2 regions of the Sphingorhabdus sp. genome follow, and region 2 is predicted to be linked to the other one. Evidence: predicted binding sites of a transcription regulator. Region 2 holds the regulator's gene; the other holds the start of a gene.

Region 1 (4,427 bases), 950 kb from region 2:
TTTCTGATTCTGTTGGCTGCGGACATAGGCACTCGCGCGGCGATGGCCAAGGGCAGCGCCTTACTTATCCCCATTAAATTAGGGCTTCACATGTCTGCGGGTGCAACCTATCAGTCCGTCAATATTCAGAATACAGGGAGCAGTTCATGGCCAAAGTCACGGTAATTTCACGTAACGGCGAAGGTCGTGAAGTCGAAGCAGAAAACGGCCTGTCGCTCATGGAAGTGATCCGCGACAACGGTTTTGACGAATTGCTCGCTTTGTGCGGCGGCTGCTGCTCCTGCGCGACGTGCCATGTGCATATCGACCCTTCCTTTGCCGACCGCCTGCCAAAAATGAGTGCGGACGAAGACGACCTGCTCGACAGCACCGATCACCGCAACGAAACCTCGCGCCTGTCATGCCAGATTCCCGTCAGCGATGCGCTCGATGGCTTGATCGTGACGATCGCGCCTGAAGATTGATAACCCGCTGACGTAACTCCCCTCCCGCAGGCGGGAGGGGTTGGGGGTGGGCCTCTTCGCTGTTGCCCGCGTTACCTCCGTCACCCTGAACTTGTTTGACCGATGGTCACTTCGTTCCAGGGTCCATTTATCCATTCAAGCTCTGCGCGTGCTGCATGATAGACCCTGGAACGACAGTCACCGAAGGTGAAACAAGTTCAGGGTGACAACGCGTTTGATACAGGCGGAAAGGGAACACTCACCCCCGCATGGCGCTGCCGAGCGACTCCTCAAGCACAGGATAACCATGACCGTCGGGGATGCATAGCCAGCTTCCGTCCGCGCGCTTGTCGATATAAGTCAGCACCGTGGACACAGGATGTTCCGCCGCATGGGCGGCAGCGGCGTCAAAGTCACCGAACATCGCCAGCCGTTCCAAATTGCGCCGCGTGGGGAAGATGATCTTCACCTGGCCGTTGTCTGCTTTTTCCAAAACCTCCGCCGCCGTTGCCCAAAACAGCATCCGGTTCTCGGTCTGGTCAACAGTCGCGAGCGGCGTCGTGTTGCCCGCATCCACCAGATAGAAACGCGTGTCAAAAACGCGGCTGGCATTTTCAAAGGCGGGCGGCCGCCAGCGTGACCATAAAACAAGCTGTTCAAAATCCGGCGTCCAGCCAAAACGGTTGCAGACGGCCTGCAGGCTTTGCCCATCATGCAACGCTGCACGCGCTTCTATGCAATTGGCGGCATCCGAAACGCCAGACAACCCCAACGCAAGCCCGGCCTCCTCAATCGTTTCGCGGATCGCCGCAAGCCGTGCCGCAGCCTCATCCAACGGCAAAGGCGAACCCAACATCTGCGCATAATCGAAATCGGCAGGGTCAACCTTACCACCGGGAAACACCGCAGCGCCGCCGGCAAAGGCCATGGCCTTGATACGCTCCACCATCAACAATAACGGCGCGCCGCCATCGGGGTTCTGCTGAAAAATGACCATCGTGGCGGCAGGCGTCGCGACGGGAAGCGGTTCGCCGCTGATCGGGTGGTTGCGCGGTTCAGATTTCATAAGTTTACTCAAGCATGCTTTCGAACATGTTAGAAGCGGAAAATCAATCGACAGTCGTTACTGCGTCGCGGCTGATGTTGCTCCGACATGCCGCAAATGCGGAGCGACGCACGATACGGGAAAAGCCTAGCTTGAAATTCGATGAATTTTAGCCCACTTCCAAAACAACGCGCTTACTTGCGCTTTTAGAACAAATCTGGAACAAGCTATACTATGTCACTCACCCACATCAAGGTGCGCGGTGCGCGCGAGCATAATCTCAAGGGCATCGATATCGACCTGCCGCGCGACAAGCTCATCGTCATCACTGGGCTTTCGGGTTCCGGCAAGTCCAGCCTCGCGTTCGACACCATTTATGCCGAGGGGCAGCGCCGCTACGTCGAATCGCTGAGCGCATATGCCCGTCAGTTTCTGGAGATGATGCAGAAGCCGGATGTCGAGCATATTGAGGGGCTATCCCCTGCAATCTCCATCGAGCAGAAAACGACTAGCCGCAACCCGCGCTCGACAGTGGCGACCGTGACCGAGATTTACGATTATATGCGCCTGTTATGGGCGCGCGTTGGCGTGCCATATTCGCCCGCGACTGGCCTGCCGATCACCGCGCAGACCGTCAGCCAGATGGTCGACCGCGTGATGGCTTTGCCCAAAGGCACCCGCGCCTTCTTGCTCGCGCCCGTGGTGCAAGGCCGCAAGGGTGAATATCGTAAGGAACTCGCAGAATGGCAGCGTTCGGGTTACACCCGTGTGCGCATCGACGGCGAACTCTACGCGATTGAAGAAGCGCCCACGCTCGACAAAAAATACAAGCATGACATTGAGGTTGTGGTTGACCGTATCGTCGTCAAGGACGGCATCCAGCAACGGCTGGCCGAGAGCTTTGAGGCGGCGTTGAAGCTGGCCGATGGCTTGGCGTTTGTGGACCTGGCAGATATGACGGTGGCGGAATTGGGTGGCGGCGGTTCATTACTGCGCGAATCCCCCCTCCCCTTCAGGGGAGGGGCCGGGGGTGGGGTCTCTTCGCCGGATGCTCCATTTACCGATATACCCCACCCCAACCCCGTGGAGCCACTCGGACCAGTCTGGGGGACTGGTCTCTCCACGCCTGAAGGGGAGGGGCTTAAAGCCAAGATGAAGGGCACTGGCCTGCCCGCCAACCGCATTGTCTTCTCCGAAAAATTCGCCTGCCCCGTCTCTGGCTTCACCATCGCGGAAATCGCGCCGCGTCTCTTCTCGTTCAACGCCCCGCAAGGCGCGTGCCCCGATTGTGACGGCCTTGGCGAGCGGCAGGAATTTGACCCGCAATTGGTCGTCCCCAACGAACATCTATCCTTAAAAAAGGGCGCGATTGTGCCTTGGGCGAAGTCTAACCCGCCAAGCCCATATTATATGCAAGTGCTGTCCAGCCTGGCGAAGGCTTATGGCTTCAATCTGGATACCGCGTGGGAGGATCTGCTCCCCGAACAAAAGCTTATCATCCTCCACGGCACGGGCGGCATGGCGGTGGAGCTGACGTTCAAAGACGGGCGCAAGGAATATACCGTGCGCAAGGCGTTTGAGGGTGTCATTGGCAACCTCAACCGCCGCTTGCTGCAAACCGACAGCGCATGGATGCGCGAAGAATTGTCGAAATACCAAACGTCGCAACCGTGCGAAACCTGCCACGGCGCGCGTTTGAAGCCCGAGGCGCTGTCCGTCAAAATCGCGGGCGTCGACATCGCCACGCCCACCCGCATGAGCGTGGGTGACGCGCTCGTCTGGTTCGGCAGCGTCGATCAGACATTGACCAATCAGCAACAGCAAATTGCCAAGGCGATTCTGAAAGAAATCAACGAGCGGCTTGGCTTCCTCAACAATGTCGGGCTCGATTATCTCAACCTTGACCGCACCAGCGGCACCTTGTCCGGCGGCGAAAGCCAGCGTATCCGCTTGGCTAGCCAAATCGGCAGCGGCCTGTCGGGCGTGCTCTATGTGCTCGACGAACCCAGCATCGGCCTGCATCAGAAAGACAATGACCGCCTGCTCGCCACGCTGCGCCGCCTGCGCGATTTGGGTAACACTGTCATCGTCGTTGAACATGACGAAGACGCGATCCGCACCGCCGACTGGGTGGTGGACTTAGGGCCCGGCGCTGGCGTCCATGGCGGCACAGTCATGGCCGAAGGCACGTTGAAACAGATATTGAAATCGAAAGACAGCCTGACCGCCGCCTACCTCAACGGCACGCGGGAGATTGCGGTGCCCAAGACACGGCGCAAGGGCAATAAGAAGAAGGTGACCGTCCACAACGCCCGCGCCAACAACCTGAAAAACGTCACCGCGAGCATTCCGTTGGGCACGTTCACCTGCATCACCGGCGTATCGGGGTCGGGCAAGTCCAGCTTCACCATCGACACGCTCTACGCCTCGGCGGCACGGTCCTTAAATGGCGCGCGCGTTATTGCGGGCGCGCATGACAAGGTCACGGGCCTGGAACATTGCGACAAGGTGATCGACATCGACCAATCCCCCATTGGCCGCACGCCAAGGTCAAACCCGGCGACCTACACCGGCGCGTTCACCAACATCCGCGACTGGTTCGCGCAATTGCCCGAAAGCGCCGCACGCGGGTATAAGCCGGGGCGGTTCAGCTTCAACGTCAAGGGCGGGCGCTGCGAAACCTGCAGCGGCGACGGCCTGATCAAGATCGAGATGCACTTCCTGCCCGACGTCTATGTGACGTGCGAGGAATGTAACGGCAAACGCTACAACCGCGAAACGTTAGAGGTCAAATGGAAGGGCATGAGCATCGCCGACGTGCTCGACATGACGGTGGAGGACGCGGTGGAGGTGTTCAAGGCCGTCCCCCCGATCCGCGACAAAATGGCGATGCTGGCGGAGGTTGGCTTGGGCTATGTCAAGGTCGGGCAACAGGCCAC
Region 2 (4,427 bases):
TGACGGGTCATGGCTGATCTTACGCATTTGAACGCCGATGGCGGCGCACACATGGTCGATGTGTCGGCCAAGGCGGACAATGTGCGTGAGGCCGTGGCCGAGGGCCGGATATCCATGTCCACCGAAGCACTTGCGGCGATACGCGCTGGCAATATGAAAAAAGGCGATGTGTTGGGCACGGCGCGCATCGCTGGCATACTGGCGGCGAAGAAGACCAGCGACCTCATTCCTTTGTGTCACCCTTTGATGTTGTCCAAAATCAGCGTTGAATTTGAATATGAGGCCGCCGCCATTCGTGTCGAAGCGCGGGTGCGGTTAAACGGCCCGACGGGCGTGGAGATGGAGGCCTTGACCGCGGTCAGCGTCAGTTTGTTGACCCTTTATGACATGGCCAAGGCGCTCGACAAATCAATGATCATTTCGGACGTGCGCTTATTATCCAAAACAGGCGGCAAATCGGGCGACTATCGCGCATGATTTCGGTGGACGAAGCGCAAGCCAGATTGCTGGCGCTGGCCTCTCCTTTGCCCCCTGTTGAACGAGAGCTTATGCAGGCCGTGCGGCATTATGTGCATGCGCCGCTGATGGCGATGCGCACGCAACCTGCGGCGGACCTGTCGGCGATGGATGGCTATGCTATCGCCGTACAAGACTTTCCCGGCCCATGGCGCGTGATCGGCGAAAGCGCGGCGGGGCACCCTTTTGCAGGCGACCTGCAACGTGGCGAGGCTGTCCGCATTTTTACCGGCGCTTATGTGCCCGAAAACGCCGATAGCGTCCTGATTCAAGAAAATGCCGTGCGCGATGGCGATAGTTTGCGCACGACCGTTGATCGCGTGCCTTTGCCCGGGGCCAATATCCGCCGCCTTGGGGCCGATTTTCGCGCTGGTGACGTGGTGCTACCAAAGGGCACATATTTGGACGCAGGGGCAATATCCGTGGCGACGATGGCGGGGCATGGCAGGCTCATTGTGGGCGGCGTCCCGCGCATTGCGATTGCCGCCACGGGCGACGAATTGGTTCCCGCCGGGTCCGCCGCTGGCCCAGCGCAAATCCCGTGCTCCAACAGCCCAATGTTGCAAGCCATGCTCGATGGCCTTCCCTGTAATGTGTTTGACGCAGGGATATTGCGCGACGATTTGACGGCGCTTGAGACCGGCCTTTCGGCGCTGTCCAAACAAGTGGATATCATTGTCACCACTGGCGGCGCGTCGGTCGGCGACCATGATCTGGTGCAAAGCGCATTGTTGAATATCGGCGCGCAGATGGATTTCTGGAAAGTCGCGATGCGTCCGGGAAAACCGCTTATGGCTGGCAAAGTTGGCAACGCGGTCGTGCTCGGCTTACCCGGCAATCCGTCCTCTGCCTTCGTCACCGCATTTCTGTTCCTCTTGCCGCTTATCCGGCACATGGCGGGGTGCACTACGCCCCTGCCCGCTTTGTTTGAGGCGGCGACCGCGACCGACTTGCCAGCGGGCGGAGACCGCGCCGAGTATTTGCGCGCAACGGTCGAAGGCGGGGATATCACCCCGTTCATATCGCAGGATAGCGGGTTGGTTTCGCCGCTATCTCAAAGCAACGCGCTTATTATCCGCGATGTAAATTCACCTGCCACGCCCATTGGTGCGGTTGTTCAATATCATCGGTTGTTCTGACCACGACGCGCTTACAGTGCACAAATGTTCTTCAGGCTTGCTTAGTCTGCATACGTGTGCAAGTTTCAAGTTCACAAAAATTGACAAAGTATCATGAATTTGAGTACACACGAAATTTCGGAGGGGAATGCTTTATGGGAAGCTTTGTTGAAACCACGCTCGCACCGGGCGAGACTGTTAAGTATCAGGCTCGTGTAAGTGTGTGGTCTCTATGGTTTCTGATTTTATTAGGCGTTGCTACAATGTGGTTTGTGGTCGGATTTGTTTTTTTCCTGATAGCTTTTCTGAGATGGTGGAGCACTGAACTGGCGATCACAGACAAGAAAGTTGTCGCTAAATATGGCCTGATTAGCCGCCAAACCGTTGAAATACTCTTGCCCCGTGTTGAGAGCATTCAAGTCCAGCAAGGATTTATAGGCAGAATTTGCAACTTTGGGACCTTGGTAATGTCGGGCACGGGAACGGCACAAGCGCCCATTGTAGGCATTAGCAATCCGCTGATGTTCCGGCGAGTTCTCCTAAGCGTTCAAGAGGAATTTAAAAGCTAGGATGTTCTTGACATAACCGCTTTTGTTCTCTAATCGTTCCATTCATGTTCAACAGGATGGGACCCTGAATATGCTCACGGCAAAACAGCACGAACTGCTTATATTCATTAACCAACGATTGGATGAAAGTGGCATTTCCCCTTCGTTTGAGGAAATGAAAGAGGCGCTTGATCTGAAGAGTAAATCCGGGGTGCACCGTTTGATTGGTGCATTGGAAGAACGCGGCTTTATTCGGCGACTCGCCAACCGTGCGCGCGCGCTTGAAGTTATGAAAATGCCCGAAGGCGGGAATATGGGCGGTAACAATGTGGCCCGCTTTGCGCCTGTGAAGGAAAGCAAACCGCAAATTCAGATTCCTGTTGCCGCCAATGATGTCATGGAAATTCCCTTCCACGGCAAGATCGCCGCCGGTGTGCCGATTGAGGCACTGGAAGGCCAGAATTCATTATCGGTGCCGATGGCATTATTGGGTGCAGGTGAGCATTATGCGCTTGAGGTATCCGGCGACTCGATGATTGAGGCGGGGATATTGGATGGCGATTATGCCCTGATCCGTAAGGCAAACACGGCGCGCGATGGCGAAATTGTGGTGGCGTTGGTGCGCGGCGAGGAAGCGACATTGAAATATCTGCGCCGTGAAGGTCAGCAAATCCGCCTTGACCCCGCCAATGGCAGTTATGAGCCGCAATATTATGCGCCGCATGAGGTTGAGGTTCAGGGTAAGCTGGCCGGACTGTTGCGCCGATATCATTGATGGGATGCGTTCGCCGCGCGCGCGGCATGAGCGGCCTTCACCCAAGGCATATGGCGGTTGCTTTCGTTGGCCGTGACCACGCGTTGTGCATCCAGATAAAAGGCCAGACCGCCGCTTTGTTCAAGCAATCGGCGGTCCGCCTTTATCCATTTGGGGCGGCATGACTGGGGCAACCATCGGTCGCTGACGACAATGTCGACGCGTTTGCACGCTGCGGCCATTTCCATGGACGCAATGGGGGTGCGTGTTCTGGTTGCCAACAATGTCCATGATCGCTCTGCACCCGTCACGGTCATCACGCAATTGTCCAACGTGCATCGGACGCCGGGCCAATCCTCAATCGGCGTAGCTTTTGCAAAGCTTCCGGCTTTTTCAAAAATCATCCCGCGCACAAAATCACCCGCCCTTCCGCGCAGTAACGCGACCTCTCCGTCTGCACTGACCAAGGCCAGATGCTTGCCATCACCCGTCACCAGAATATCGGGGCGTGGTGCCGTCACCATTGCGATGATGCCGATCGCGCAAAGCGGAACGCCGCAATAGCGGACATTTGTGGTCAGCAAGCCAAATATCAACGCGCCAACAACGAAAGCAGCAAAGGCCCATATCGGCATCGCAGGCATCATCGTGACCGCGCCGGGCAGGCCACTGACGGAATGCGCCAGCGCCAAAATCGCGGCTATGCCCTGCCCTGCCAGCCACCAAAATGGCTGCCCCAAGCCAATCACGTCAAAAACCAGCGCCAATGCCTCCAACGGCATGATGATGAACGTCGTCATCGGGATGGCCACCACATTGGCCAAGGCACCGTAAAGCCCTGCCTTGTGAAAATGAAACAGGGCGATGGGGGTAAGGACAAGTTCAATGGCGACGCCGGTCAGGATGAGCGATCCGACCGCCCGCGCCGCCTTTCGCGCCAGGCTTTCGTCGCGCCGTTCGGTCAGCCGCCTTATGAACGGCAGATCATGCATGACAACAATGGTCGCAACGGCCGCAAAGCTGAGTTGAAAACTCGGACCCGCCATTGCCTCGGGCCAGAATATCAACACTATTAACGCACCAAAGGCCACCAACCGCAGCGTGAGCGCATCGCGCCCCAACGCCAGCGCAATCAAGATGAGGATCGCAGCGATGCACGATCGGACCGTTGGCACTTCGGCCCCCGTTAACAACGTATAGGCCAGCGCAGCTAAAGCTGCCGTTGCTGCGGCAATGACGGGTATGGGAACCCGCAATGCAAGCCATGACGACAAAGACAAAAGGCGGCTGACCGCGATGAAAACGAACCCGACCACCGCCGTCACATGCAGCCCGCTGATGGATAGAAGATGCGCCAAACCACTGTCCCGCATGGCTTGTGCATCGGCCTCGCTGATATGCCCCTGATCGCCGGTGACCAATGCTGCGCCTATTGCACCGCTTCCGGGGGGCATGGATGCCAGTATATGCTCTGTTAGCGCCGTACGCTGC

Evidence for each region. The regulator LexA, encoded in region 2, represses DNA repair genes until DNA is damaged. The targets are predictions, from matches to a motif close to GTTCCNCNCTTGTTCT.
Region 1: a site for LexA is predicted at 1,697-1,712, ahead of uvrA (excinuclease ABC subunit UvrA). Genes of this name have one in related genera too.

What each region holds. Positions count from the first base shown of each region.
Region 1 covers NZ_CP050888.1:2,518,469-2,522,895, reverse strand. The annotation lists gene HEQ18_RS12300 (2Fe-2S iron-sulfur cluster-binding protein) at 147-464, shown strand; gene HEQ18_RS12295 (NUDIX hydrolase) at 703-1,509, opposite strand; gene uvrA (excinuclease ABC subunit UvrA) at 1,723-4,427, shown strand, end outside.
Region 2 covers NZ_CP050888.1:800,772-805,198, forward strand. The annotation lists gene trpC (indole-3-glycerol phosphate synthase TrpC) at 1-17, shown strand, start outside; gene moaC (cyclic pyranopterin monophosphate synthase MoaC) at 10-477, shown strand; gene HEQ18_RS03870 (molybdopterin molybdotransferase MoeA) at 474-1,655, shown strand; gene HEQ18_RS03875 (PH domain-containing protein) at 1,790-2,203, shown strand; gene lexA (transcriptional repressor LexA) at 2,274-2,957, shown strand; gene HEQ18_RS03885 (ComEC/Rec2 family competence protein) at 2,951-4,427, opposite strand, start outside.